One region of the Lacticaseibacillus rhamnosus genome, then DNA from elsewhere that is predicted to be linked to it. Evidence: predicted binding sites of a transcription regulator. Region 1 holds the regulator's gene; each other region holds the start of a gene.
What was found. Region 1 encodes NrdR, which represses ribonucleotide reductase genes. Its sites were predicted from a motif close to ACACNATATATNGTGT; they were not measured.
Positions count from the first base shown of each region.

Region 2: nrdH (glutaredoxin-like protein NrdH) is a predicted target of NrdR. The motif match lies at 2,030-2,045, and genes of this name have one in related genera.
Region 3: nrdD (anaerobic ribonucleoside-triphosphate reductase) is a predicted target of NrdR. The motif match lies at 5,744-5,759, and genes of this name have one in related genera.
Region 4: nrdJ (ribonucleoside-triphosphate reductase, adenosylcobalamin-dependent) is a predicted target of NrdR. The motif match lies at 5,216-5,231, and genes of this name have one in related genera.

Region 1 is NZ_LR134331.1:1,745,970-1,753,789, forward strand. Features, by position in the region: gene EL173_RS08915 (enhanced serine sensitivity protein SseB C-terminal domain-containing protein) at 1-229, opposite strand, end outside; gene EL173_RS08920 (hypothetical protein) at 222-611, opposite strand; gene thrS (threonine--tRNA ligase) at 779-2,752, opposite strand; gene dnaI (primosomal protein DnaI) at 3,289-4,224, opposite strand; gene EL173_RS08940 (replication initiation and membrane attachment family protein) at 4,224-5,570, opposite strand; gene nrdR (transcriptional regulator NrdR) at 5,646-6,113, opposite strand; gene coaE (dephospho-CoA kinase) at 6,168-6,770, opposite strand; gene mutM (DNA-formamidopyrimidine glycosylase) at 6,767-7,615, opposite strand; gene polA (DNA polymerase I) at 7,625-7,820, opposite strand, start outside.
Region 2 is NZ_LR134331.1:1,483,970-1,491,789, reverse strand. Features, by position in the region: gene nrdE (class 1b ribonucleoside-diphosphate reductase subunit alpha) at 1-1,662, opposite strand, end outside; gene nrdH (glutaredoxin-like protein NrdH) at 1,730-1,960, opposite strand; gene EL173_RS07665 (helix-turn-helix domain-containing protein) at 2,321-3,772, shown strand; gene EL173_RS07655 (hypothetical protein) at 4,138-4,464, shown strand; gene cls (cardiolipin synthase) at 4,791-6,260, opposite strand; gene EL173_RS07645 (nitroreductase family protein) at 6,550-7,152, shown strand; gene EL173_RS07640 (ribonuclease HI family protein) at 7,269-7,667, opposite strand; gene EL173_RS07635 (EbsA family protein) at 7,692-7,820, shown strand, end outside.
Region 3 is NZ_LR134331.1:158,356-166,175, reverse strand. Features, by position in the region: gene EL173_RS00775 (S66 family peptidase) at 1-252, shown strand, start outside; gene EL173_RS00770 (phosphatase PAP2 family protein) at 353-1,333, shown strand; gene EL173_RS00755 (helix-turn-helix transcriptional regulator) at 1,944-2,552, shown strand; partial or broken gene EL173_RS15370 (hypothetical protein) at 2,566-3,262, opposite strand; gene nrdD (anaerobic ribonucleoside-triphosphate reductase) at 3,445-5,628, opposite strand; gene EL173_RS00740 (ABC transporter permease) at 5,913-6,674, opposite strand; gene EL173_RS00735 (ABC transporter ATP-binding protein) at 6,671-7,600, opposite strand; gene EL173_RS00730 (PLDc N-terminal domain-containing protein) at 7,597-7,812, opposite strand.
Region 4 is NZ_LR134331.1:2,343,678-2,351,497, forward strand. Features, by position in the region: gene EL173_RS11710 (amidase) at 1-1,291, shown strand, start outside; gene EL173_RS11715 (cob(I)yrinic acid a,c-diamide adenosyltransferase) at 1,448-1,984, opposite strand; gene EL173_RS11720 (ECF transporter S component) at 2,000-2,542, opposite strand; gene EL173_RS11725 (DUF4430 domain-containing protein) at 2,539-2,931, opposite strand; gene nrdJ (ribonucleoside-triphosphate reductase, adenosylcobalamin-dependent) at 2,954-5,200, opposite strand; gene EL173_RS11735 (nucleoside 2-deoxyribosyltransferase) at 5,498-5,941, opposite strand; gene EL173_RS11740 (alpha/beta fold hydrolase) at 6,116-6,961, opposite strand; gene nusG (transcription termination/antitermination protein NusG) at 6,971-7,525, opposite strand; gene secE (preprotein translocase subunit SecE) at 7,627-7,797, opposite strand; gene rpmG (50S ribosomal protein L33) at 7,817-7,820, opposite strand, start outside.

The DNA of each region.
Region 1 (7,820 bases):
GGGCAAAACTGGCCTGGTCGGTAAAAATAGGCAGAAAATCACGACCGCTATCATCCGTCAACAACACCACAGTCGGATCCCCTGTCCGCGCCGTGCCAACCGGTAACATAAATTTAGCTGTTTTTAACCCCGCGTAAAAAGCTGCGCGGGGTTCATCATTTTGATCTGCACGTAATAAATGCATCAGGTGAATCAATTGGGGATTTTTAACTTGTGGTTCATCACTCATCATGGTCATCTCCTTTATCCTGCTGTTGATCCGCGTTAATTTTTTCTCGAAAAGCGCGTAATTTCTTAGGCAATCCAAGTAGCCAGGACAATAAGACGATCCCGACACTACCGAAAACCGCAACGCCTTGGGGCTGGAATTCGATCTTGCCGAACCACCAATTTGCAATCCCATATGCGACAACCGCGGTTAACAACATCACGAATCCCATGATCATCAATAATCCGCGGCCACGATGAGCGATTAGCCAGTAGCCGCGTTGATTAGGGGTGCGCCACGGCAGTTTCATATAGATCAGCAAGACAGCGAAGTACAAGACCGCTGCTAATATTTTGGTAACGAAGAACAAGACAAGCCAAGAAGCCCATAACGCAATAAACACCTAGTCACCCTTTCTTTGATGTGGGTTTTAAATGAGTTTAGTGTATCATACATCACAAAATGTCGTGAAACCGCGAGATCTTTATCCTAAGATTGCGCTAATCCTTCAACGGCAATTAAAAAGATCTGAGCTAAATTGCCCAGATCTTTTCGTTGGAGCTAAATGAATTAGTCACCTAAAACCTTATTAGCTTCGCCCGGCTTGGTTTTGCCGTCGCGACTGTAGTTCTTAACCTCAGCTACCATCGCATCAATGAACATATTACCTGCTTCTTCTTCAGTATGTTCATCGCCATACCGCCGTACGGATACCGCCGCATCGTTGAGTTCTTTGTCCCCGACAACGACCGTGTACGGAATCTTCTTGGTTTGGGCTTCGCGAATCTTATAACCCATCTTTTCATTGCGGTCATCGACTTTGACGCGCAACCCGGCTGCCTGCATCTGGCGTTTGATGCGGTTGACATAGTCTAAGTGCAGATCATTGTTAACCGGAATCAAAACGGCCTGTGTTGGTGCCAGCCAGGTTGGGAAAGCACCCTTATAAATTTCGGTCAAGTATGCGATGAATCGTTCCATCGTGCCGACAATCCCACGGTGAATCATGACTGGCCGATGTTCCTCGCCATCCTTGCCGACATAAGTCAAGTTGAAGCGTTCCGGCAACATGAAGTCTAACTGAATCGTTGACATGGTTTCATCGTTGCCAAGCGCGGTCTTAGTCTGGATATCCAGCTTTGGACCATAAAAGGCTGCTTCACCCTCGGCTTCGTAATAGTCTAGGTGCAAGTCATCCATAGCGCCTTTCAACATGCTCTGGCTACGGGTCCACATTTCGTCATCATCAAAATACTTTTCGGTATTCTTAGGATCACGATAAGAAAGCCGGAAGCTGTAATCGGTAATGTTGAAGTCTTCATAAACATCCATGATCAGGCGCAGAATCTTTTTGAATTCTTCTTGGACTTGATCCAACGCAACGAATGTGTGGCCATCGTTTAAAGTCATTTCGCGAACACGTTGCAAACCAGACAAAGCACCTGATTTTTCATACCGATGCATCATCCCTAGTTCAGCAATCCGCAGTGGTAATTCTCGATAAGACCGGATGTGATGGTTATAAATCTGAATATGGCTTGGGCAGTTCATCGGACGTAATTCGAGCATTTCGCCATCGCCCATGTCCATCGGCGGGAACATGTCTTCACGATAATGATCCCAGTGGCCGGACGTCTTGTACAAGTCAAGGTTGGCAAGCACGGGGGTGTAAACATGTTCGTAACCATCGGCAATTTCTTTGTCAATGATGTAGCGTTCAATGACCCGCCGAATCGTTGCGCCATTTGGCATCCAGTACGGCAACCCAGCGCCGACTTTAGGATCAACGAAGAAAAGATCCAAGTCGCGGCCGATAACCCGGTGATCACGTTCAGCCGCTTCCTTACGCCGCTTAGCATCATCTTCAAGGCCTTTTTCGCTCCAATAAGCGGTCCCGTAAATCCGCTGTAGCATCGGGTTGCTGCTCTTACCTTGCCAATAGGCGCCGGCAACCGACAGCAGCTTGAAATGCTTCAAATCCTTAAGACTAGGAAGCAAGACTTTTTCTTCAAAATCAACAAAATCGCCTAGCTTATAACCCTTAATCGGATCGCCGGCAGCTTCGACCAGTTGCTTTTTGAACGGATCGTCCTTAAAACGGTCAAAAGCCTCTGCCCGACTGAGCTCCACTGGCTCCAAGGCAGCGTTAGCCTTAATGATTTCTTCCATTTTCTTTTGGACTGTCGGTAAATCATCAACACTGACTTGTCCATCCGCACGATCGGTATCATAGTAAAAACCGTCTTCTATGGCCTGGCCCTTGCCAAAATGGATATCAGGGTACAATGCTTTGAGTGCTGCTGCTAAAACAAATGCCGCCGTCTGCCGCAAAACCGTGAGCCCTTCTGCATCATCTTTGGTCATAATCTGCAGTTTGCCGGAATGGGCAATCGGTTCATTGTATGCAATCAATTCATCGTCTAATTTACCAGCAACAGCCTTTTTTGCCAGACTATTGCTAATGCCTTCCGTGATGGCTTTTACCGTTGTACCATCAGGAAATTGTTTGACACTGCCATCTGGAAACGTAATATCTAATGCCATAAGTAAGACTCCTTTGTCGTTTTTTCGAAGAAACCATTTTACCGAGTGCCACTTCTGACTTGGGGAGGAAAATCGCGCTGGCTCGCGCTTACTTTCTATAACGCGCTCCCCGGCGCAGGAATCTGCGTGTAAGGACCTTGAACGCAATGGCCAAAGCCCGGCCAACACGCTCAAGGCCACTTACACTCCGATTCCTAAGCGCGCCGGATCGCGCTCACAAAAAATCCCTGATATCTCCTAAGAGACATCAGGGACGATTTGTGATCGCGGTTCCACCCAGATTGCCGACAGTCTTGCTGCGGGCCACTTCATTAGCGCGTAACCTGCGCAACAGGGCCATTAGGGCAATCTCGAGAAGTGGTTCGGATCAGATCTTGCAAGGCTTTCAGCCACGGCCTTACTCTCTAGTAGATGATCCTTTATTGCTTCCGTCTTCGATAGCTACATTGAACCACAATGTCCGCTTTGGTGCAAGCAAGTTTCAGAAAATAGTTTTGCCGGCTCGATCGTTTCATACCGGCTTGTCATGATCTTGATCAATCTGCCAAAGGGTTCCGGCGATTTTCACCGTCAACGGTAATTTCTTTTGCCAAGAACCGTACCCGCTCCATAATGCGTTTGGCTTTTAACATTTCCGAGTTGCCCCGGTCCGTCCCTGCCAATGACTCGGTTAATTCGGCCATACTCTTGTTTGAACTGAACAGCGTCGGCATTTTCTCCTGCATGCGATATTGCAGAATAATGCCCAGTACGTCATCCCGAACCCATGGACTGATGCTTTCGGCGCCAATATCATCAAGCATTAAAATCGGTGCCCGCTTCACGCTATCAATCTTTTTCAACACGCTGTTATTGCCGATTGCATTCTTCATTTCAACGACAAATGTCGGTACATGAATTAATGTGGTTGCAATGCCGCCTTTGCTTGCTAAATCGTTGGCAATCGCACCTAACAAGTATGTCTTGCCAACCCCAAACGGCCCACTTAAATATAATCCCTGATGAAACGCCTTAGGATCGGCAACAACCGCTAAAACAAACCGGTTTGCGGCCAAAAGTGCATCAAGTCGGTCATCGGTTGGATCATAACTGTCCAAGCTTGCATCGCGAATATCTTTAGGCATGTTCACAGAGGTCACCAATGAGGCTTGCTTGGCCTCTTCGTCTGCCGCTACTTTCGCATCAGTCGGTTCATACGCCACATCAATCAAACCATTTGCCACGACAAGTTTGGGTTGATAGCCAGGCGCCAATGGTAATTCGCCTCGGGCAATCTTGTTACGCTCACTGACAAATTCATAAATCTTGGCAGTTCCGCGGTCAATGGCATCATTGGCTAAATCCGCTTCATGCTGCTTCAGGAAAGTCTGGACTTCCGGATCCTGCAATGCTTCTTTGACCATCTTAAAATACCGCTCCCGCCACTGTCGGGAATCCATCAACATGGCCAGACGCTTACGCATATCTTCCATTAGTTCTTACCTCCTTTATCACCAAGCTGCCGAAGTTTCTCCAATTGGGCAGCCAAGGTTTGCCGATCAGCTTCACTGACCTTCTTTTTCTTTGGCTGATAACCTTCCTTAGCCCAATCCGGTAGCTTTTCTTGCCGCGTGCCTTTTGTTTGAGTTTGACGACGTTTTTGGTCAGTCGCCTTTTGCTGCTCAAACGCATGGATCTGGTTTAAGGCAGCTTCCGGGCTGGTTACATTGGCTTTTAACCAGCTGTTGGCAATCGCATCCAACAACGCCTGATTAATACTGTCGTTGGTTCTGAGAATATAATCAATCAGAATATTAATCGTCGGTGCGTCAAAAACATTGCGCTCACTCAATTGCTGAATGGCGCGCAGTTCGTTGTTAGCCGGATACATGCGCGCGTTTTTAGCCTGTTTCGCCGCAGTTAAAAACTGCCGCGGTGGCATACTTTTGGCCCGCTTAAGCAATGCCTCATCAGCACTTGCTACTTTTGGCGTCTGGGTTGGAGTTTGCGGTTTGGCATGTGGCTGCTGGCGCGTATAGCTTTGTTCGGCTAGCCGGCGCAGTTGATTCAAATCGATTTTTCCCGTCATAACATCGGTTGCGCGACTGATCAGGCGGGCAAAATCAGGCGGTTGCAAGCCGTAAAATGCCGCTACCTGATATAGTGCCGCTTGATGTTTAGTCAGTTGTCCGGTTTGCAGATTGCTATTGGCCAACAACGATTTTAATAAGTCCCAATCGTAGCCATCCCCGCTTCCCAACCGTGGACGACTTGCCGGCTTTTGGGTCACGGCTTCTTTAGCGGCCACAACAGCCGGTGGTTCCTGGCTGAGATCATGGTCAAAGCGAAACACATCCAAGAAGCTGGCGGTAATCTCTTGCCATTCCGGACGCCGCACCGGTTTCAAGCTAAACTTGGCTACCAATTCATCGTAGCGATTCTCGCCCACTTTGTCATACAGCAGGAGTCCTAACAGGTCATCTTTGAAAAAGGCATCGGGACTCACCGGTGGGTAAAGTTCATACGCATAATAACGGCCCAATGAGTCAACTTGCGAATAAGTGCGTAATAACCCCACTGCTTCCAATTTCACGCGCGCAACAAACAGCTGCTCAATGTCAATATCCAAAAGATCCAGCAACCAAAGTTGCGGCCGCCGATCCGTGACCAAGGCGCGGTCTTTGACTTCTTGCCATAAGCTCAGGTAAAGCGCCATCGGAACCGGGCCAACTAAGGGTTGATAAAGCGAAACTGCCACTTTTTCGTCAAAGTCACTAAAATAACCTGCTTTGGTCAACACAAACCCGGCTTGCGGAATAAACGTATCAGGGCGCTGCATGACTTTCACCTCTTTTCAGACAACGGACCTGAGACAATCGCCTCAGGTCCGTTTTGTTGATTGCTTCAATTACGTTTACTTCTTAGTCTTTTCCTTCTTCATCATATCCTGAAGCTCTTGCATGAAGACGGACATATCCTTAAATTGGCGGTAAACACTGGCAAAGCGAATATAAGCGACATCATCGACATCCGCTAATTTCGACATGACATATTCGCCAATTGCTTGACTGGAAACTTCATTTTCACCGATCGCGCGCAGTTGATTTTCAACCGAATCCACGATCCCTTGCATTTGTTCCATGGTCACCGGCCGTTTTTCAGCAGCCCGGATGAGTCCTTTGAGAATCTTCTCGCGGTTAAATTCTTCCCGCGTGCCATTCTTTTTGATGACCAATAACGGGGTCTGTTCAACGCGTTCAAAAGTTGTAAAACGAAACCCGCAGTTCTCGCACTCACGCCGACGCCGGATTGCCCGACCGCCGTCTGTGGGACGCGAATCGACAACCCGCGAACTATTATGATGGCAATGGGGACATTGCACGACTCCACCTTCTTAATCAAAGTTTGATAGCTTATTATAGCACGTGCAAGCCGCTTATGATAGTTGCTCAAGCCGGTGAATCAAGGCTTTTGCCTGGTCAATCGTCGCTGCTTGTGTCCCGTTGTTATCGATCACAAAATCAGCCATTGCCGCTTTTTTGGATAACGGTATTTGAGAAGCGATGCGTTCTTGGGCAGCTTCTTTGGTTAAGCCATCGCGCGTCATCAACCGCGCCAATTGCACTTCAGGATCAACCGTTACCACCGCAACGCCATCAAACGCATCGGCATAGTCAGCTTCATACAAAAGCGGGATATCCCCAACAACGATGGCAGCACCGCCTGCTTTGGCTTGAGCAAGCGCTTGATTAATCGCTGCACGCAAATACGGGCGATTAATTTGGTTCAATGCTTCCATACGTCCCGGCTGCGAAAACACAATGTCGCCCAGTTTGGCCCGGTCAAGCGTCCCGTCTTTGCGTAAGACCCCCGGCCCAAACGCTTGGACAATTCGCGCAAGCACCGGTTGACCCGGTTCAACAATGCGCCGGGCAATCACATCGGCATCCACCACCGGAAACCCAGCCGCTTTAAATGTCCGGCTTACCGTTGATTTGCCTGACGCGATGCCGCCTGTCAGCCCTAACAAAAAGGTCATGCCAGTTGCCCCCTTCGATGTAGCGGCTGGCAATGCGGGCAATAATACGTGCCGCGTTGACCGACTTTGATTTTGACAATCGTGGTGCCGCAACGATCACAAGGCGTCCCTTCACGATCATAGACATGCAAAGCATCCTGAAACGAACCGCGATTGCCTTCAGCATCAACGTAAGTATGGGCACTGGTCCCGCCAGCGGCAATGGCGTCGTCCAATTCCTTGATAATCGCATCATGTAACGTGTGAACCTCCGCCTTGGTTAAGGTATTAGCTGGCTGCAGGGGATTGAGCTTGCTGAGCCATAAGACCTCATCAGCATAAATATTGCCGATTCCGGCCACAACAGTTTGATCCAGCAAAACCGATTTAATGGCTTTATGATGCCGTTTTAGTTTCTGGGAAAAGTCATTTTCGCTAAAAGTAGCAGCAGTCGGCTCCGGTCCTAGCTTGGCCAGCGCTGGCACCAATTGCTCCTGACCCGTGTGAATCAGCCGCATCCGGCCAAACTTGCGCAGATCGCGGTAACGCAACTGGCTGCCATCCTGAAAGGTAAACGTCACATGATCATGCTTATCCAGCGGCGTTTTGGCATCCGAAACAACGTAATAGCGGCCTTCCATGCGCAAATGACTGACAATCGCCATGCCGTTGTTAAGCCGAATCAGTAAATACTTACCGCGGCGATCAATCGTGGTGACGGCAGCGCCCACGACCTGTTTTTGAAAAGCTGTCAAACCATTGATGAGGATTTTCTCCCAGTTTGTGCTAATCGCGGTGATTTTTTTATCTTTGACTAACGGTAACAAGGAACGGCGAACCGTTTCAACTTCAGGTAATTCAGGCATAAGATCTCCTTATTTCGCATCAAACCAGGTCGGTCCATAATGACTTTCGACTTTCAAAGGTACCGCCAGCGAAACAGCCGAGTCCATAATCTTAGGCACTAATTGTCCAAGTTGCGCCATTTCAGCAGTCGGAGCTTCAAAAATCAGTTCATCGTGTACCTGCAGCAACATTTTCGCCTGCAGATGGGCCTCATCCAACGCCTTT
Region 2 (7,820 bases), 260 kb from region 1:
AATGTGAATGTTTTTGAACAAGTCGCGAACCTTATCATACTTCGGCGCCCAGGTTTGATTGAGATACTTGTCAAAATAACTGCCATCTGCGTACTTGCTATTTTCAAAGTTGTGGAAGGATTCGCCGCGTTCCTTAGCGATCTTATTGGAAGCTTTGAGCGTGTAATAATTAAGCAGCAGGAAGTAGATGTTAGTGAAATCAAGGCTTTCCGGTGAACCGTAGTACATGTGGTTCTTGGCAAAATAGGTGTGCAGGCCCATCGCACCAAGGCCAATACTGTGGGCAAGGTGATTGCCATGCTGCACGGATGGCACAACGTCAATGTTGCTGTGATCCGTGACATAGGTGAGCGCGCGTACCATGGCTTCGACGCTATGACCAAAATCACGGCTGTGCATCAAGTTAGGAATATTCGTACTCCCCAAGTTGCAAGAAACATCTGTCCCTAAGACCTCGTACTCCTGACGATTATTGAGCTTAGACGGAACCTGCACCTGCATAATTTCAGAGCACAGGTTACTCATGATAATCCTACCTTCGATCGGATTGGCGCGATTAGTCGTATCGATATTAATGATGTACGGATAGCCGGATTCTTGCTGCAACTTGGAGATCTCGTTTTCCAAGTCGCGCGCTTTGATCTTGTATTTCTTAATATCAGGATTGGCTACCATCTTGTCGTATTCCTTCGTGATATCCACGTAAGAAAATGGCTTGCCATACGCGCGTTCGACTGAATAAGGGGAGAAGAGGTACATGTCAGCGTTAGCCTTGATGAGTTCGTAGTATTTGTCTGGCACAATCACACCAAGGCTCAACGTTTTCACCCGATACTTTTCATCGGCATTTTCCTTCTTAGCGCCTAGGAAGCTGATGATATCCGGATGGAAGACGTTCAAATAAACCACCCCGGCACCTTGGCGCTGACCCAGCTGGTTACTGTAGGAGAATGAATCTTCCAGCAACTTCATGACTGGCAAGACACCACTGGCAGCACCGTCAATGCCCTTGATCGGTGCACCGGCTTCACGCAGGTTCGACAGCGTCAAGCCGACACCGCCGCCGATACGGGAAAGTTCCAAAGCCGAGTTGATTGCCCGACCAATTGAATTCATGTCATCGGTGATTTGCAGCAGGAAACAAGAGACCAGTTCACCACGCCGCGCCCGACCTGCATTCAGGAAGGATGGGGTAGCCGGTTGATAGCGCTGATGAATCATCTCATCGGCTAAGTCAACGGCCAAATCTTCGTTACCATCCGCAAAGAAAAGGGCATTAGCGAAAACGCGATCTTTGTAATCTTCAAGATATTGCGTCCCGTCATCGGTTTTTAACGCGTACTGAGCATAATATTTATACGCAGCCATGAACGACTTAAATTGGAAATGCTGCGCGGTGAGAAACTGATTCAACTTCTCCAAAAAGGCCGGTTGATATTTCTTTAAAAAGTCTGCTTCATAATAGTGATGTTCAACCAGATACTTTAAGCGCTCCTGTAATGAAGCAAATTTCATGGTATTGGGTGCAACATTTTCGGTCAAAAAGGCCTGCAATGCTTCTTTATCTTTGTTAAGCGGAATTTGGTCGTTAACGGGAATGTTAATCTCGTTGTTAAGTGCGTAATAAGTAACCTCATCCGGACTAATGGTTTTTAGTGACATGCTAATCCCTGCTTTCGCTGCATTTAATCTTCCTTGCTAGTTTCGATGCGATAAAAAAACTGGCTGATCAAACAGCCAGTTGCTTCAAGGCATCCGGTCGGAACCCGGAGAATGAATCAAGCCCATCTGCTTCGAGAACGGGAACCTGCTGGAATCCCTTTTTCTTCAAGTAGTCGATGTATTCAGGTTCTTCGTTGATATTGTGTTCGGTAAATGAAATGTTATGGGTATCGAGGTAGCGCTTTGTCATCCGGCATTGCGGACAGCCATTGCGCGTAAACAGTGTGATGTTACGCATAGGTATCATCCTTTCTTGTTATCTTATGTCTTTTAGAATACTCAATATTGGGGTGCCTGTCAATGAAAAACACCATATCTTGGGGTTAATTTTTTTGATACCCCCGAGCATATGGTGTCGATCCGATTTCTGCTTACTTTTAGTATACCAAGATTGCATAGTAAACGCCAGTGGCAACCGGCAAAAGGACGCGTTAAATATTGTCAATGACCATCACGTCAACGTGGTCGCTACTTTGAAGACTTTGAATGAGCGGCAAAAATGATTCAAAATAGGGGTGGCCTCAAGCAGGCATTATTTAGCTAGTTTACAATCGCCATTTGCTATACTATAGCAAAGTTTGAAAAAGAAGGCGGCACCATGGCGTTTGAAGAAATTTTTCTAGACCGCGAAGAACGAGACCGGTTAGCGATTTACGGCACTTTACGCGACGCACCCAACCACCAGCTTAACATTGTGACTACCTCAATGGCGCGTGGTGAAAGTTATCGGCAACTTCGCCGGCTCATGGAGAAGGTAGCCGCTGATTTGCATGAAATTGATCCTGCTGCACCACCGTTATTGCACCGCGGTGATAGCAACATGACGGCACCGCCTGCCATCAGTCGCGTTCGTTATCGCATATTTTTATATCGGCGGTCACTGCCGGGGAAACTACTTGTCAAAACTTTGATGGCGCCCACGTCAACGCTTTCAGATCTATTGACTGAAACCGGGTTTTCCCGCGCTGCTTTTTTTCGCCGAATTTCCGCATTACGACTCTATTTGCGCCGAGCTGAAGTTTCGATTAATTTGACCCCGTTATCGCTGATCGGTTCTGAACCGCGAATTCGCCAAATCTATCGCCAATTATTGTGGCAACTGGTCGATATCGGGAATCCGTTGTTCGCCGATATTTTGCCCGAATCACGCCAACTCATCAAAGCGTTGCAAGCGGCCGGCATGGTACAACGCGATTTCTCGGTCGCCCAGTTGCTATTTTCAGCCAATATTAATTTGCATCGCCTTAAGGCCCACCACTCAATTGCCGGTACTTTGAACTTTTCTGCGCTCAAACCGCAGCCATCATTACCTAAAAAAATACCTGCACCTTTAGCAAACTTGCCACGAGCCACTGCTGAAGCCGAGATGCTCTATCTTTATCTCGGACAATGGCGGATTCCACGCTTTCATACGGAACAACAATTTGATGCTGCCACCTTGGTCGGCTATCATGCCGCTAACGAGACGCCAGCATGGCAAACGGTCGCTAAGATTCGCACCGAACTCAGCACACGACTCGTCGGAATTTCACCATCCGTGACCAATGATCTCGCCTTGGCAGGTAACTTGCTAAAAATTTTAATTAGCGAACGCATCTTCCCAGGCGGCGCTTACATTGATTTAACCAAAACCGCCAGTCCCATGCGCGCGTTTTATCCGCGTCTGGAGACAGCTATTAAGGCCTTTTTTGCCCGGGAACTGCCGACCGAAAAATCCCGGCCTGAAATCGTTGACGGATTCTATCAATTACTTTGGCCATTCATGACCGACAGTGCCGTTTCAGATAAACTCAAAGTGGCACTTGATCCCATGATGCCACAACCTTTGTACGAAACAGTCCGTCTTAATCTGATGCATCCCGCCTATATTCGACTGGTAACTGTTGCCCAACACCCGGACCTCGTGATTTCTGCTCAGGCGCTGGCTCCCGGTGAGGAACCGATTGTACCAGACACGCCTGTTTTTTATTTGGCAAGTGATCGGTTCGAGAGCTGGTCAGCACTTTATCAAGAATTGTTCCACCGCTCCCGTCAGCTTTTGCATCGTTAATCGGTGGCCGTTATTTTGTTGCTGGCAGAACCATCGGAAATTATATGACGAAATCACACTATAACAGACTCACCGGCGCAGAAGTCTGCATGTAAGGACCTCAGTCGCAATGGCCAAAGCCCCGGCCATCACGCCTGAGGCCACTTACACTCCGACTTCTAAACGCGCCGGTTCACGCTCACTTTCTATAACACGCTCACCGGCGCAGAAACCTGCACATAAGGACCTTGGACGCAATGGCCAAGCCCGGGCCATCACCGCCCAAGGCCACTTATGTTCCGGTTTCTAACCGCGCCGGTTCGCGCTCAGCGTTGATGAAAATAGGTCATAGGTGCATACTAATAGTATTAGGAGATGAAGTAACCATGAAACGTGACAAGAAAGCTGATGAAGCGGCCGTCATTGATATGAATGACACGCTGATGGATTACGCTCACAAACGTCAGCCGCATGTTGATGATCTGGCCGAAGAACTGGCTAATCGGGCCAAAGATAATCTGGAAGCGATCGATACTTATTTAAACGATGGTGGCGAAGCGCGCAAAGAATATCAAGCGATTGCAGAGGGTTATTTGCGCGATAAGTATAATCTTGACGGCGATGAATTACTCACGGCACGCGACGAGTTAGTTCATGCTGCGATTCATTACCTTCTTGGTCACACCAAGGTATTGGATGATTGGCAGCGTTAATGCGCGCGGTCCTGAAAGTCTCCAAGCGCGGGGTATCGTTCAGTAGACGACTTTAGTCCTTTTTGGTAATAATTTTACTTAATCGCGGTATCTTCATCAGCCATTTTTCAAAAAGCAACGCCGGTTCAGCGAAACATCACATCGTTGAACCGGCGTTGTTATCATTTGCGCCTTATAGAAAGTGAGCGTGAACCGGCGCGTTTAGAAGTCGGAGTGTAAGTGGCCTTAAGCGTGATGGCCGGGTTTTGGCCATTGCGCTTAAGGGGTCCTTACATGCAGACTTCTGCGCCGGTGAGCGCGTTATAATGAAAGGCTTTTGAAGCAATTTAAAGAATAGGGGACAGGAGCCTGGAAAAGTCTTGCTTAAACCGTAACCACCAGCCTTGGTTCGAAATGATTTCCGGTGTCAGTAGATAGCTTTTGGCCATATCCGCTTGGAAGATTTCGGCCAAAGTTCCGGCAATTTTGCGATCGTAAATAAACGCATTTATTTCGAAGTTCAATTTGAAACTGCGGATATCAAAATTTGCCGAGCCAACACTGGCAATCGCATCATCAACAACCACGGTTTTGGCGTGCATGAAACCGTGCTGGTAGTGATAAATTTTAACCCCTGATCGCGCCAGATAATTGGCATAATATTGCGTGGCACGGAAAATAAAGGGATGATCCGGCATATCCGGCACCATAATTCGGACATCAATGCCGGACATCGCCGCCGAGACTAAAGCATCGATTACCGTATCATCTGGCACCAGATAGGGGCTCTGAATCCAAACTGATTTGGTAGCGCTAGTGATTAACTTGGTGTACCCCAGCTTGATTTGTTGGGTGGGGCGGTCAGGTCCGGATGCAACAATTTGAATCGGCGTGCTGCCTGCGGTCATACTTTCGCTGGTCAGATCCTCGGCACCGCTTTGTTCGACGTTATAGGCAATTTCTTTTTGCTCATCGACAGTTGCGTTCCAATCCATTGTAAAGCGAATTTTCAACGCATAAATGGTGTTCCCGACAATGCGTAAATGTGTATCGCGCCAGTAACCGAATTTCGGTTTACGCGAAACATATTGATCACCGACATTAAAACCGCCAATATAGCCAACGTGATCATCAATCACAACGATCTTGCGGTGATCGCGATAGTTAAGCCGAAAGTCGGTGATGGGATGTTTCGAGCTAAAATAGCTCTCAGCCTGTCCGCCGACATCAGTGAGCCGCCGCCACCATTTAGCCGAGGCACCCATTGAACCCCAGGCATCATATAAAACCTTTACAGTGACGCCTTGCTTGGCTTTCTTTATAAGTAGTTGTTGAAACTGATTACCTAGCTCGTCATTATAAATGGTGTAATACTCAACATAGATATAATGTTTGGCCGCTTCGATGTCACGAAATAACGCCGCAAACTTTTTTTCGCCATCCGTGTACAGTTGAACCTGGTTGTGCGCGAGTACCGGTGCTTGGGCCGTATTAAGAAAAAAGGCCGTTAACGCCTTAGCTGCTGGCGTGTAATCCGTAGGCGGCAATAGCTTATTGCGCGCATTTTCATGTTTTTGAAGTGACACGAAGGCTTTCACGCCAGATTCATATTCGCGTTGAATCCGCCGCAACTTCTTGGTTGACAAGCCGCGACCGGCGAATAGATAAAAACCGAAACCAATAATCGGCAGGAAAATCAGCACTAGTAACCAAGCCCAGGTCGTTGAAATATCGCGGACTTCGCGGAGGACGGTGAAAATCGCCCCAATGGTATTCAAAACCAAAATAATAATAATTAGCCACGTAATGAGCGACATACCGCACCTCCATGAAGAATAATTTTATTGTACCCAAGCCAACGGTCACTGTCACGTTATAGTATAGAAGCGCTAAGCAGGATTCGGTATACTAATGCAAGTTTAGCCAGTCGCTTTTTCAAGAAATTTTCGCTTGGGGGTTTACTTACTAATAGTCAGTTGGTAAACTTATGCTTGTTCTCACATGCGTTGCACCGCCTTTAACGTTCACAGCCAGTGATAGGTGAGGGTGGGTTTGACGGTGTGTGCCCGAACACGTATTGATTAATAATAAAAAGGTGGTTATCTCGTGAATCAAGATCTTCTAAATCTGCTCAAACAACGCCGCTCCATCTATGCACTCGGCAAGGATATCAAACAAAATCCTGACGAGTTGGTTGCATTAATCGAATCCGTTATTCAAGAAACACCAACAGCCTTTAACTCACAGGCTACTCGGGCCGTTTTCCTGTTTGGCGAGCAACATGATAAGTTATGGGACATTGTGGTCAAGCGCTTAAAGAGTGAAGTGCCAAGCGAGGAAGCCTACGAGGCAACCAAGAAGAAAATTGCCGGTTTCAAAGCCGCTTTTGCAACCATTTTATACTTCACCGACACCGACGTCGTAAAACAGTTAGAGAAAAATTTCCCGCTGTATGCCGATAACTTTGCAACTTGGGCAGAACAGTCACAAGGATCGGCTCAGCTTAACACGTGGGTAACGCTGGCTAACAACGGTATCGGTGCTAACTTGCAGCATTACAACCCGATCATTGACGACCTTGTCCGCGAAGCTTTTGATATCCCGGCAAACTGGCAGTTACGTGCTCAGATGCCATTCGGTTCCATCGAAGGCGAAGCGAATGCCAAGGATTACATGGATCGTGAGCAACAATTCAAAGTGCTTAAATAATCAGCTATAACCCAAGCTGGTACGTTTCGATCAAAAAGCCTGAAACTTCCAATATTGCTGGAGTTTCAGGCTTTTTTTTACGTCAATCGATCCATGAAACGACAAGATGACTGACACTAACTTTCGGTTTCAGCTTGGTGCAAACCTTGTTGAGCCAGGTGATGGGCACCGCGATTTTGCCGATCCGGGATCCAGTTGGGCAATACCAGCGGAAACTCGTCAATTAAGCTCAGCAGCTCTGCCGTTAAAGCCGGATAGTGTTTGGCATAGCGCTTTTCAATGGCTTGAATCACTAACTTGGAATCGCTGTAGTAAGCGACTGTGCCTGTTGTCAAGCTGGATTCAATCAATAATTTAAACCCGGCAATGGCAGCAGCAAATTCTGCTTCGTGGTTACTCATCGCAGGCAAAGCGGCATGATGTTGAATTTGCTGAGGCAATCCGCTAACCAGAATGCCGATGCCAGCCGGTCCCGGGTTGCCTTTTGTGGCGCCATCTGTGTATAGTTTAAGCATGATTTCTCCTAAGGAAGTGGCAAATTGGCAGGATATCGAACACATTATCAACCTGCATGGATCGATTTTAGCATGTTTTGGAGTGCGATCGTATTTGGACTTAGTTTAGCGATCATTCTTCAGCTGGAAAGCACCAATTTATCATGGCTGGCG
Region 3 (7,820 bases), 1.4 Mb from region 1:
CTGGCTGATCACGGTGTCTTGCAACAAGTGAAGGCCATCTTAGTGGGTAAGCCTCAAAACGAAACCTATTTTGCGGATTATCAGCAGGTGCTCTTGGATGTCACGCAACCTTATCAAACGCCCATTCTCTACAACTTAAACTTCGGCCACGCTTATCCCCGCACCCTTTTGCCATATGGTTTGCAGGCAACCATCGACTTTGATCACCGCCAGCTAACCGTTGACGAGCCTTACTTTAGCAACCCTCTGTAAATTTCGTATCGGCAGCTTAAATGTTACGTACAGGTACCGTAAATCCGGCCATTTTCTGTAAACTATGTGCTATTTTCAAAGTACATGGGAGGGAAAAGATATGGACCAAACGCAAAAATTAAACGCTCCGATCCGCAAACATATTTTTCTGATTGTTGCTGGTATCTTACTTTTATTGTTGGCTGCAGCTGCTGGCTTTGATTGGCAGATTTCTCAAACGATCGGTAACATGAACGATCCGTTTGCCACCCTTTTTCAAGACGTTGGCCTCTGGACTGCGCCACTGATTATTATGTTGAGTTGTAATGTTGTTTGTCACTATGCGCTGCGATCATCGCAACTCGCATGGTACATTCGCGGCTTGATGGTGATCGGTAGTGTCATCTATGCCGGCTGGGAACTGTGGGCTGGTTATCTGAAATACGCGATGACGATGGTGATCACTTCAATCAACGACATCAACGCCGGCAAGCCAATGGGAATGGCCAATTCTGATGGCAGCAAGCTGGCTCTTCCGGGTGGGCTAAGCGTCATCTTGTTCCTAGTGCTCTACGTTGCTGTGTTTGCTGGCAGTCAATACTGGCTTTCACGTAAAAGCGACGAACAGCTTCATTACTTATTAAAAGTGGCGGTAGTTGCCACTTTGGTTTGCATCATGTCCGACCAAATTGTGAACGCCATGAAAACCTTCTGGGGTCGTTTCCGCCCTTACGAATTAAATGGTAACCCGGCTCACTTCACCAGCTGGTTCCAGCCAAATGGTGCTAACGGTCACATGAGTTTTCCGTCCGGCCATACCCAAACCGCGGCGACCATCCTCACGTTGACTTGGTTCGTTGATCGTGACCAGCCGAAGCGTCAACGGTTAGTCTTCTGGCTCACTTTCGCTTACGGTGCTTTGATGGCTTATACGCGGGTCCGGATTCTCGCGCATTTCACCGGTGATGTGACCATGAGTCTGATTCTCACCTGGTCAATGATCTTGATTCTGGGTGCGGTGGCGCAATTGCCATTGGTTGACTGGGAAGCGTTGACAATGCGTTCAAAATCAAAGAAGCTTGATACAGAGCCGGCCGCTTGAAGTTTACTTTATCAGCGTCGGTGGGTGAAACTTAGTGATATGTTTAACCGCAGCCGTTTTTGAGATGGCTGCGGTTTTTTGGTGTTGTGACATTGTGGGTGGAGACTGGAATGCGTTCTATTTGGGAGCTTTGTTTGCCTTTGCGTTCTATAACGCGCTCCCCGGCGCAGAAGTCTGCGTGTAAGGACCTCAGGCGCAATTGCCAAAGCCCGGCCATCACGCCTGAGGTCCTTACACTCCGACTTCTAACCGCGCCGGCTCGCGCTCATAAAAAAATGGCGAGCCGCTTCGACCTTCTGAACGCATACGCGCCGATCGTTACGAACTCACCGTGGTTTGGCACCGAATGGAGTATAGCATGAAATGTGCGGTGATCACAAGCATGATGATTTACTTGTCAAACATTATGGTGATTAGTGCAAGAACAGAAACTGCTAACAAATCGCCATTTATTTTAATTTTTTGCTTTGGTCATCGGTTTTCACCAGCCACCGAATGCAAAATTCCCCGGGTAATAGTCCTGTCTCGAATAACGCGCGCTGCGGATCTTCTCCTTGCCTTGCTGTTTCTGACCTCCTCTGCCACAATCAAACCAAGCGAGGTGGTTATCTTGAACTTTTCAAAACAGCTTCAGCAGATTCGCATCGCACACAGCATGACGCAAGCTGACTTGGCACAACAATTACACGTTTCGCGGCACACGGTATCTAACTGGGAAAATGAACGCAACTTACCGGACTTAGAAACAGTGACTCAAATTGCCCGGATCTTTTCGGTGTCGCTTGATACCCTGATCCTCGACGATTCTGAGTTAAACGAAAAACTTATTAAGGATAGTAAAGTGAGCCGACATCAGCTCGTTATGGCTGTTTTGACAACTGCTGATGCCATGATGGCTGGTATGGCGGCAACGACTATGTTTGGCTTTTTCCCGCGATGGCTTGCAGAGCTCATATGGTGGGTATTCGTTGCTGTCCAATTTAGTTTCAGCTATGCGATAACGCCAAAATCGGTGGATATTTTTGCCGACTGGTCTGTTAGAAGTCGCCGTTTCATGGGTGTCGGTTTCTCTGCACTAGGATTGCTCAATTTACTAACAGGACTCGTCCTCGTCTGGTTTAACGGCATAGACCTTCAATTAATCTTGATCATCATCGCCGGCGCAGGCTTGCTTATCCTAACAAAGCCCATCTGGCCAAAACGCCAGCCTGCAAAATGACTGCGCAAACTTTTCACTTTCGGTAGACCTTTTCCGTCGTCCATTCACCATCCATCTTCTCGAGTGTCACGACGACCTCCTTAGACGGATGGTAATGCTGCTCAATCCGATTTCGCGGGATCACTAGAGCGGCTGTAAAATTCTTGGATGGATTTATGAATCCCATTTGAGTATAGCCGCGATCCTTTAACCGAAAACGATAACCGCTTAAAGCCGCCTGTTCGCCGATCTGTATTGGTCCGGAATAACGATAAACTAAGCCGTCTAACTTAAAGTAGCGCGCATTGTCATCACGCCCAAGATAGACCACTGATGCTATAACTCGGTGACGCGTATACATGGGTAAGCTTGTAAGCGCCGGGTAATCATTTAATGCCCGATACCCTTTAACTTCACTTTCCGGGACGGAGACATAAGTAAATAGAGCCGCTTTCTTAGTGCGGATCTGCGGTGTGATTTTTGCGGCCCATTGATTAAATTGGTAATTAGCCGCATTGTCCCTTTCGCAACCAGCTGTAAACCGTCAAACTCATGCAAATAAGGATAGCAGGTACGATAATCCGCCGCTTCCAGGGATTGGGTACATAAAAAGAAACGAGTAGGAGGCAGAAGATAATGAATAAAATGACAATAATCGCAACAATCAGCCACCCGTTATTCCATTGCTCCGCTGTTTGCCATTGTTTAACAGTAAATACACCAGCTATCATGGCACACCTCCAATCACGCTAGCCTAACCGTCAGCAAGAACTTGCCTTGGATTCTACACGCGAATGGGCGGAATGAAAAGTCTCCGATTACTATTTATATTCAGTCTCTAGAAAACAAAAACGACCGTCTGATCTCCAGACGATCGCTCCTATTATCTTTTTCCATGCCACTTTGATCAACCCTACTTATCGCGGCGATTGGCCACCTGATTCAGGCTGAACGTAATATGTTTCTTGCGGTGGATGATTTCTTCCTGCCGTCCGTGGACCATTGGCCGCTTGTTGGGATTTCCAAGGTAACCGCAGAGCCGCTTGACGACATCGCAGGTAGCCGGGTCGTGGTTGCCGCATTCCGGGCATTCATATCCCTTGGCTGTCGCTGTGAACTCGCCTTTAAAACCGCATTTGAAGCATTGATCAATCGGGGTGTTGGTGCCAAGATAACCGATTTTATCGTATGCATAGTCCCACACCGCTTCCAGTGCCTTAGGATTTTGCTTCAGGTTCGGGTATTCGCAATAGTGGATGAAGCCACCGGCACTGTATTGCGGATAGTCCTTTTCAAAGTCGAGCTTTTCAAATGGTGTGGGTGACTTGCGGACGTCATAGTGGAAACTGTTGGTGTAGTATTCCTTGTCGGTGATGTCCTTGACGATGCCGAACTTCTTAGTGTCTTCGCGGCAGAAGGTGTCAGTCAGTGATTCGCTTGGAGTGCCGTAAACCGAGAAGTGATAGCCGTATTGTTTCTCCCAGGCCTTGCAATGATCATCCAGCGCCTTCACAATCGAAACGGAAAAGGCCTTGGCATCAGGATTCTTCTCCCATGCGGAGCCATAGAAAACCGTTCCGACCTCATACAGACCGATGTAGCCAAGTGATACGGTGGCGCGACCATTTTTGAAAAGATCGTCAATGCTATCGGTATCGGCTAAGCGGTGGCCAAATGCACCATACTTGTAAAGAATCGGGGCACTTTCCGGCGTGGCTTGTTTGGTTCGTTCAATCTTGTAAAGCAAACCTTCCTTGCAGATGCGCATCCGTTCTTCAAAAATCTTCCAAAACTTATCTTTATCGCCTTTGGACTCCATAGCAATCCGCGGTAGGTTAACCGTAATAACGCCGAGATTCATGCGCCCGGCATTGACTTCCTTACCTGTTTTCGGATCAGTCCAGCCTTGCAGGAAACTGCGACAACCCATCGGCGCTTTGAAAGAGCCAGTCAGCCGCTTGATTGTGTCATAGGAAACCACATCAGGATACATCCGCTTGGTGGCGCACTCAATCGCCAACTGTTTGATGTCGTAGTTCGGGTCTTCCGAATTAAGGTTCAAGCCGCGTTTTAACGTGAAGACAAGTTTCGGGAAAATCGCTGTCCGGCGTTCCTTGCCCAGACCCAGAATTCGGATTTTCAAAATATCCTTTTGAATTTCACGTTCAATCCAGCTAGTGCCAAGACCAAAGCCCACGGTCACAAACGGGGTCTGTCCTTGCGTTGAATAAAGGGTGTTAACCTGATATTCCAGCGTTTGCAAGGCATCATAAATATCCTTCTTAGTCTGCTTCACTGCCAACGCTTTGAGGGTGGTGGGATCATCAATCACATCGCCGAATTCACGCAAATGCTTCTGGTAATTTTTCTCGGCAAACGGCGCTAGCACCTGATCTGTCCGGTCACTGGAACAGCCACCATATTGACTGGAGGCCACGTTGGCAATGATTTGTGTCATCTGGGTCACCGCCACCTGAATCGAGTGGGCCGGCTCAACCTCGGCGTTCCCAATGGAGAAGCCGTGATTCAACATATAGTCAAAATCAATCAGGCAACAGTTGGTTTCCGCCATGAACGGGGTATAGTCAAGATCATGCCAATGAATGTCGCCACGCAAATGCGCATTGGCAACGGCTGGCGGCAACATTTTCAAGCCAATCGCTTTAGCCACCGCACCGGCTGTCAAATCACGTTGGGTCGAGAACACCCGACTATCCTTGTTAGCATTCTCGTTGACGACGCTCTTATCGCGATTGACCAGTCGCGCAACATTGTAATTAACGTCTTGCTTCTGTTTGCGCGCTAAATCACGCTTCAGCCGATATTGCGTGTAGGCTTCTGCCCAGTCGTACTTTTCGGCGGCAATGAGTGTCTGCTCGACAACCGTTTGAATTTCGGCAATCTCAACATCATCATGATACCGATCGCGAATCTTAGCCGTAACCGTATCCGTCAAGTGGTCAATGGTTAACACATCGCGCGGTGACAGTTTCGCCACACTTTCTGCCGCTTTGGTTATCGCGGTGCTGATCTTGGTCGCATCAAAATCAACGATCCGCCCATCCCGTTTCTTGATTTGTGTATAAAATTCGATCATGGCTAGTCCTCCTGTACCCTTACTTGCAAAACTTGTAACAATGTATTTAGTATACAAGATTCAGAAGCAAAAGTAACGGAATATCTACCAAATTTTGTGGTTTGTTAAAATAAGCATACACTATATAGTGGTTTTACATCATTTGATTGTTTGCGATTTGTTTTTAAAATAACACCATTTTAGCAGCGAGTTATAACCTCCGCGCATGTTAGCCATTCATTCCTTAGCCATAAAAATAGCTGCTTACCGAGAAAACACTTCTTCACTAAGCAGCTTGTCCTTTTTTAAAGTCGCTTTAGATTCAAGACCTTGATTGCGGCGAAAAATAAGCCACCGCCGATCACCAAGGCCACCACCATTGCAGGCCAGAGTTTAGCAAAATCAGCTGCATCTACCAGAATTTTCATGTTGTCGCTGATCAAACTGATCGGATTCAGATTGTGTCCTTTTTTAATCATCTGGGCCACGTACAGCAACGCCACGATGATCACCGTGAACAACAGGCCACCGTACTGATTAGTTGCCAGCGTCGAACCGAACACAATGAGACTCAAAAAGAAAAACCCGAAGATTACCAGTGGCAGTACTGCTAATAACACATGGGGGCTGTGTGTATCGGGGAAATAATAAGCGGTATAAGCCCAGGTCACCGCAAATGCAAGGCCGATACACCAAAGCCACTGCAATAGGCCAACCACGGATTTGGCAACAATCACCGACCAGCGGGGCAATCCTTTTGTCACCAGATTGATAAGCGTCCCTTGTTGAATCTCCTGACTGACACAGCCGCCCAGCATCAGTGCAAAGACATAAATGCCCATCTGCGTGAGGTTCTTATAATACTGGGTCCAGGAATCTAAGGAAGTCGGCGTCGGTACGGTCACCTTCACGCCACCTAGTCCACTTTTTAATAACTCCGGCAACAATTTTGCCATCAACGGGCTTAGAATGCCGAAAATCAGAAAGACAACCGTCAAAATCAAAAAGCGGTGCGTGCGCCAACTTTCGATCAGTTCCTTCTTGGTAAAAACCATCGCGGCAGTCATTTGATCACCTCCATGAAAACCTGCTCAAGATTCGCTTCCCGCCGTCTAAAGCTGCTGGGTACTAGTTGCGCGGTCAACAACGCCGTCAAAACCCGATCAGCCGTTGCAGCGTAACTTTCCGAGTAAGCAACTGTTACCTCAGATCCACTTGTCCTCACCTGTTTTACGTAACCGTCATGTTGCTGCGATGCTAACAAAGCCGCTGCTTGTTGTGCTCGCGATGGCGTTTCAAACGTTAACTGCAATTGAGGTTTGGCGTATTGTTTTTTTAAGTCGGCCAGCGAGGCACTCACTTGTAGCCGCCCTTGATGCAAAATGCCGACGTGATCACAAATACGTTCCACATCGCTTAAAATATGCGTGGAAAATAAGATCGTTGTCTGTCCGCGCAAACTTGCCAGTAGCGCTAGAAATTCCGTGCGCCCTTGCGGATCAAGGGCGCTAGTCGGCTCATCACAAATCAGCAACTGTGGTGTATTGAGCAGCGCCTGCGCAATACCCAGCCGCTGCCGCATCCCCCGTGAAAAACCGCCAACCCGCTGCTTAACACCCGCCAAACTTACCCGATCCAACATCGAAGACACACGCTTAGTTAACACCGCCCCGCGCAACCCGGTCAGTTCACCGCATAAGCGTAAATACTCCGGCGCCGTCATATAAGGATAAAATGCGGGCACATCCGGTAAATAACCAGTGACGCTATTGGTTGTCGTGTCACCAAAACGAACTGGTTTGCCTGCGACTTCAATCTTCCCCTGATCCGCGCGCACCAAGCCTAAAATGAGCTTCATCGTGGTCGTTTTGCCTGCACCATTTTCACCGACAAAGCCGTAAATAGACCCAGTCGGTAAGGTTAGATTAAGATCCTTAAGCACCTGTTTGCTTCCGAAACGCTTGCTAACATGCTGCAATGTCAAAATGGTCACGACTGATCCTCCCGTCCAAAGACAAAATAAGCAATGGGCCCAATGATCTGAATGAAGATCACAATCACCAGCCATAGTGTACGGTTGCCGATCCGATAATGCGGATGTCTCAACACATGAACCACGGCCGTAATCATTAAGCCAAACTCCAAAATGATTAACGGGACTAAAAACGGCCAATACGTACCAAAAAACGCCCAATTTGTTTGCATTCTAAATC
Region 4 (7,820 bases), 600 kb from region 1:
ACTCACGGATACTGGTCAGCCTTTTTTCGGGGTTCCTTTGTTTTTGAAGGGACTCGGTCAAAGCCTCGCCGGCGCTCCGGAAACAGGCGGCAGCCGTCTTTTTAAAGATGCCAAGGCAACCCGTACGAATAACTTTGTTCAGGCCTTGCAAAGACTGGGTTTCATCATTGTCGGTCAAAGTAATGTGCCGGAATTCGGATTTAAAAACATTACCGATGCTGCACTTTACGGACCGGCGCGTAATCCTTGGAATCTGGCCTACTCACCGGGTGGCTCTTCCGGTGGTGCTGCAGCGTTGGTTGCCGCAGGAATTAGCCCGCTCGCAGCCGGTTCTGACGGTGGCGGCTCTATCCGCATCCCCGCTTCATTTTCTGGATTGATCGGGTTAAAACCAACGCGTGGTCGTGTTCCCACCGGTCCCGGTGAATGGCGCGGCTGGCAAGGTGCCTCCATTAATTTTGCCTTGACCCGGACAATGGCAGATACCGAAGCGCTCTTACGCGGTTTAGCCACTACTCAATTAGCCGCACCGTTTATCGCCCCACCACTGCGGCTTGATCAAGTCAACGACACGCGACCGTTAAGAATTGCTTACACAACGCAATCTCCCGTGGGCACACCGGTCAGCAGCACCGCCATAACTGCCGTCGAAAAAGCTGTCGATGCGTTGCGCGCTGCAGGGCATACCGTGACCGAAGCTGCTCCGGATGTGGACGGTGTGGCACTCATGCAGGCTTATTATCTGATGAATGGTGGCGAAACGGCTGCCATGTTCCAAGCCTACACCGATCAAACCGGTCGGACGGTTACGCCTAACGATATTGAGTTAATCACTTGGGCCATCTATCAAGCAGGGTTGCACACCACCGCCGCTGATTACAGCCGGTCGTTAGCCATCTGGGATCGAGCCGCTGAAGCTTACAGTCGGTTTCACGAAAGTTACGACTTGCTGTTAACCCCGACCACCGCCAAAACCGCCCCGCGCATTGATGCCGCGTTACAATCACCAGCGATCATTAAAAAAATGCACCACGCAGCCGAGCTTGACCCAAGCGAACAACAAACGCTGATCTGGGATTTATTCGAACCCAGTCTCACCTATTCACCATTCACGCAACAAGCGAACTTAACCGGCGCCCCAGCCATCAGCTTGCCGACCGCTATTTCAGATGAAGGCCTGCCACTAGGGATCCAATTTACCGCCGCCAAGGGTCGTGAAGATCAACTTCTACGGATCGGCTATTGGTTTGAACAACACCATCTTTTGAAAATGTTGCCTGTAGCGGAATAAGATCGCCAGCCGCAAGCCAGCCTTCGTAAGCGACAGAATAGCTTTTAGTTAAAAATGCGTTCCACTATCACAGTATGCAAAAAGCCTTGGTCCAATTTTTCGGATCAAGGCTTTTTACTTGCGGGTCTTTCAAACTAACGATCACACTAACCTTGTTTACTTACTTTTCACCTCAGCAACGCCTGCTTTGAAGTTGACGTAGCGTGCCAACGCAAAAAGATAGTCAGATAGCCGGTTGCTATATTGCAATGTGACGGCGCTCAAAGTGTCATCTTTAGCAGCTAATTGATCCAATGACCGTTCTGCGCGCCGGGCCACTGCTCTGCCGTATTGTAACGCGGCTGCTAGCGGATGTCCGCCTGGCAAAACAAACGCTGTGATATGGGGAACGGCGGCCATCATTTGATCAATCGCATCTTCTAGTGCCTTCACATGTGCTTCTGTGATCGTTTGGTGCCGCGGAACCGCAATATCCGCCAGCAGCTCATATAATTCCCGCTGCCGTGCTTGCAACGCTTCTGTAAGCCAGGCAAATCCTGGCGTTGCCTGCGCTTGAGCAGCAACATAGCCGAGCCACGAATCGAGTTCATCAAGATCGCCTAGTGCCACAATCTGCGGATCGTATTTTGGCACCTTCTTACCGTTAATCTGTTTGGTCGCACCGTGATCCCCGACTTTTGTGTATAGCTTCATGACTGCCTCCTGTCTTCAACCCTGATGAGAAAAGCGTTTCAATCCCTGTTGCAAAACCAGCACCACAATCGGATAAAACACGAGATTTCCAATGACGTGATAAGTATCAAACAATAAACCACTTAAATAATAAGCCCAAAAGCCAAGACCATTCAAACTGCCAATGACGGCCATTCCTAAACTAACGATGAACCCGTATAAGTAGCCAAGCAGACCGGCTATCCCAATCTGAATCCAAAGTGTGAGCCGAATCAGCGGTATCAACGTTACGCTAACTTGAACCACGACTAGGCACATCGCATAAGCAACAATCTGCGGCAACGTCCACAAGCCAAATCCTAAAATCAGATTTGAAACCACCAAGGTACTCATGGTCAAAGCAATGCCCCACCGAAATCCCAGTAGCAGCGTTGTCACCATCAAAATATCCGTGACGGGCTGAACATTAGGAATCGGTACTTTAATAATGCGCAAAACCGTACACAAGGCGGTTAATAAACCAAGCAAAGCCACCGCCCGGACAGGCGATGGCTTTTTGGCTGCTACTGGCAGCTTCATTTAGTCACACTCAAGTCAAACACAACTTTATCATGGTTCTTAACCGGTTGCTGCGAGGCACCTTTTTTAGCCATCTTGCCATTGATGGTGTACAGCCAGTATGTTTTCTTGGCAACATTTTGCTTCTTGCCAGCGATCTCAGTGATGAAGCCCTTGGAAGCCTTGACTTTCCAGCCCTTCTTCAAACCGGTCATAACAACAGATTTTTTAGGTTGCGTGATTTTCTTATTCGCAAATGCCTTACCGTTTTCCTTCAGTTGATACGTGACCACAATCTGATTGGGTTTGCTGCTGCTTTTGGCCGTACTGCTAGCACTGCTGCTGCACCCGGTAAGAACCAACATCGCAGTGAAGAAGACAACCAGTGACCGTAAAACTTTCTTTAACATGAACCTACATCCTCCATATCGTTTATTTAATCGGGCAAGCACCGCCAGCACAATCGGTTTGATCCACTAATCCGAGATCTTTTTGATCATGATCGGCATTTTGAGCCGCAAAAACCGCTGCAACCGAACCGTGAATCTGTTGGCATTTCTGCTTGTAAGTCTGGACGTCAATTGGTTCTTTTGGTGCTTGTTTAAAGCCTGCGCCAACGTATGGCAGCATTGACGTGGACTTGATGACATGCCGATATTGTGATAATAAGTCAGCAATCTGGTCAGCTTCTTCAGGCTGGAAGGTCACGGTGCAACTCACCGCATTATCAGACCAGTATGTTTGCAAGAACGCTTGGGTGGCAATTTGTTCGGCAATCGAAACCGTGCCTGCCGAAGCAAATGCCGGATCATCCGCATGCGCTGCACGAATCGGAAATTCAACGACCATCGTATTTTTAGTGTAAACATCCGGTTCAATGTGATAGCCACATGCCTTCAGTGCCGGCAATAGCGGATCATTGGCCTGGAACCGAATCCGTTGAATCAAATAACCGGCATAATGGAAATGCATGCCTTCGGAAACACCCGCCAATTTAGCCACAGTTCCGGATGGTTTAACGGTTGTGTGCTTGCGCGACGGTTCGCATCCCAAGGCTTCAGAATAAGCTTTATCTGCGTTGACCACCGTACGATAAAGTCCATCAACCGCTTGTTTAATCTCAGGATCGTAAATCGGTTTCTCGACCATTTTTCCCGTATGCGGATCAACAACCGGTTCAAATCCGGAAACAACCCGATGACCGAAATCATCCAGGAACCAGTCTTGAATACCGGACATCGAAATGCCGATTCGCCGGTTCTTCTTGATAATATCGCGTGAAACCTGCCAGTCGTAGTTGCTAAAGGTGACCCGTTTAGCATAACGCGCCGCCAACGTGAAGGCTTGTTTTAGCTTCCAACCTTGCTGCACGGCCACAACCGGGAATACTTCAAATAAATTGCAGGGCTCACCGTTGGCCAAAGAAATTTCGCCGCAAGGATTTGTCCCTTCGACATCCGGATCATTGGCGGCATTTTCGCCATCGACAATGCGTCCATAGTGCCGGGACAAGTCGAGATTGACAATACCTGGTTCGCCATTTTTGGCAATCGCCGTCGCAATCGGTGCGTAGGCTTCAAACTGGGTATCAATCGCAACACTGTTATTCGATGCCCAACGATGATGATACAGTTGCTTTTGATCCTGCTTCATGGTGATAAACGCATCATCATCAGCAGATCCTAACGACATTTCGGCAGAGCGGCGAACATTACCTGCGACAACGGTTTTACCAATCAGATTGCCAATATCGGTTGCATCAACCGCTGTCAAATGCTTGCCAACTCGCGCATTAAGCACGTTATTGATATCCTGCAACATTTCAACTAACGGCATGGGCCCTGAAGCCGTACCGCCAAAACCATGAATGCGCGCGCCTTTTGGTCGAATATTGGTAATGTCTAATACCAATTTCGTTTGGCCACTAGGATTAGTTGCGGCAAAATGGTGATCAATCACCTTGGCATTGGCCAAAACCCAGCCTTCGCGCGTATCCGGCAAAACATACCGATCGTTGCGTTCGGTTGCATGGGCTTGTTCCCATGCTTGTCGATCAACCGCGCCCATCTTAAGTGAAGCTTCATAACTGGCGCTGCGCCGATCAATGACAATCGTCAAATCAACCGCACTGGCTACTGGTGGCAACTTGGCGATATTGTCTTTGGTGACGGAAAAACCAACACCGCCGCCTTTCATCAATTCATCAAACATGAAAGAATATGGCATCGAAACAGCAGGCTGATCAGCAGAAAAATCGGTTGGCACAATATGTGAATCGCCATATGGTTGGGGACGAATCGCAATAAACCAGCAATTATTCAATGCATCGCCATTACGCTTTTGATAATCCGTTCCGGAAATCCAAAGGTTACGGCCAGATGGCGTGCCTGCCAACCCATAAATAAGTTTGAAAAGATTGCGCGCCTCTTTTTGCAAGGCCGTTACTACTTTAGGATCCGGATCCGCAGTATGTAAACGCGGATCAAGGTTAATATTGCCTTCAACAACGCGCTTGACGGTTTCATCCCAATTCTCGGTTCGCTCTTCATTCGGCAGCCACCGCGCATAGGTCCGCTTGTAGGTTACCCAGCCAAGCTCCCCCCAGTGCGGCTTAATTTCTTTCTTAACCTCGGCAATGAATTCAGGCGCCAAGGTGATCGGTTTCATCATAACTTGCATATCCGTCCCTCCCGTATACAAGATATGGTATAGCCAAACGAATTCAATATCAAGATATAGATTAATCAATAACAATTCGTTAATGCTGACGATGACCGGTCAAACAGATAATGGCGGGCTTTTAAAAAATTCAGGATGACATTAAAAAAGCCAGCGTTACATCACGCTAGCAAGTTTTCAGTTATCATCATAACGCGCTCCGATGCAGAAACCTGCGTGTAAGGATCTTGGTCGCAATGGTCAAAGCCCGACAAGGCCACTTACACTCCGGTTTCTAAGCGGCCCTGTTCACGCTCACTAAAACACCGGTCCCACATAAGGACGAACGAGCACATGATCTAAATCCAGTGTTTTCAGCTCGGCAATATCTGTTACAAAACAGGTAATGGAGCCGGCGAGCATCAGGTTCATTTTCATGTCCGTCAGTTGTAGCGCCACAATTGGCATGTGGTGCGCATACGCATAGCCGATCTCAAAGGCGGTTCCCGGATCAGGGTCTTCGCCAATATAATCCAAAATCGCGACCATCACCGTTGCTTGGTGCAAGCCGCGAATATCTTCACCAAAAACCTGTCGCTGCCAAGCTGGTGAATTTTCCGTCAAACCTGCTTTGTTAGTATCATCGCGTGGTGAAAAAATACCGCTAACGGACTCATTTTCATTTAAAGCCGCTAATACCTGATTCAACCGCTTTGTCTGCGCGGGATCAAAAAAAGGAGCGGCAAGATAGACTTGGGCCATATTTTCCTCCTAGCAAGCATTGCGGCAACTTTATTGTCGCCAATGCCTTATTTCCGGTGACAGCAACTTGCGGGTAAAACATAAGGAACCTTGGCCATCATGGTCAAGGTTCCTAAGCAATGCCAAAAATAATGTGCCGTTGCTTATCGCGCAACCGATATCTTCTGACAATAGCTAAAAATCGCGTTGCTGCTGCCATAAATATTCAACAATATCATGATCAACGAGGCGATTCTCATGGAGCAAACTGTGGGCTGCCCGCGGTCCGCGAATGACGACCTCCGTATAGTCCTTGATCCGATCCTTCACCAGATAACGCACCGCAAAACTGCTGTTAATCGCAACCTCGCCGTCATGGCGACCTCCAAGCATCAAGTCTCCGGCAATGTTCAGCCATCGCAAATCAGAAGGAAGATTGTCAATGGTGCGCTGAAATTGCTGATAAATTGGGGCTGTGTGTTCCGGTCCCTGACGCGTCAACGACCAGTTTAGAATCGGTGAGCGCTGAGCAACTTCTAAGTCATTCATAGGCGCAGCAATAGTGACTAGGTTGGCGACTGGCACAGCTGGTTTGCTTAATAAATACAACACTGCCGTCACGCCGCCCATTGAGTGTCCAATCAGATTAAGCTGACTGAAAGCTTGTTGCGCCTGTAAAGCCGTAATCACGTGATTTAGTCCCCGTAATTGCGCAGCTGGGCGCACGGTTTTATCGGTGAATAGCACTTGCACCGCAGCATGATGATTCAAGTTCAACCGACCACGCAAACGCACCCTGCCATCAGGGGCAACAATCGCGACAACATCTTTACTCAAGCCATAACGACGCTGCATACGCCACAACATATGGCCGAATGAATACCGCGTACCTAAATGGCCGGGGATGAACAAAGTCGGCGTTGCATCCATGACTAATGGCACCGGCGCATATCCGGGACGACCCAGTAATATAAAGTCTGCTAAACCGCCCGCAATCACAACAGTGCCAACTGCAATCACGAGCCAAAACCAGCTGCTCATGAGCCTTGCCTACAGTTTGTCGACTTGATCAAAATCCAGTTCAGCAGTGACTTCGCGGTCAAACATTTCGGTCACGACTTTGAGCTTCATCTTGTCTTTATCGACAGCGGTTACTTTACCATGCATCCCGGTAAAGGCCCCATCAATAATCGTAACGGGTTCGCCCACATCAAACTCAACATCCTGATGCCGTGTGCTCATGCCCATTGAATGCAAGACACTTGCAACTTCTTCAGGCAACAATGGCGCCGGCTTTGAACCTGCACCATGGGAACCCACGAAACCGGTAACGCCAGGCGTGTTCCGCACTACGAACCATGATTGATCCGTCATGACCATTTCGACTAACACATAACCCGGGAAGGTCTTCTTCATTTCGATCTTCTCTTTGCCGTTCTTTTGCTCGTGTTCTTCTTCTTCCGGAACAACTACCCGGAAAATATAATCATCCATATTCATACTGCTGGTCCGTTGTTCAAGGTTTGTCTTCACCTTATTTTCGTAACCAGAATAAGTGTGCAAGACATACCAACGTTTCTCTGCTGATGTAACTGTTTCAGCCATAATGTTCTCCTTTTAGTGTTTTGAGTCAAAATAAAAAACCGTCATCGAAGGCGGTTTTGCGTTGCTCATAGTATAGCAAAAATAAAGCAGTTTGTCAGGTCTTAATATAAGAAGGCTTGGAAGACTGCATTGATAACCCAGTCCACACCCGCAAAATAGATCGCAAAAATAATGGAAGTCATGATGACGGTAAACGTATCACGCCGCGTCTGCTGGGCAGTTGGCCAAGTGACAGCTTTCATTTCCGCGAAAACACTTTTGATAAATTTCATCATTGCGCTCCTTCCATTATTAC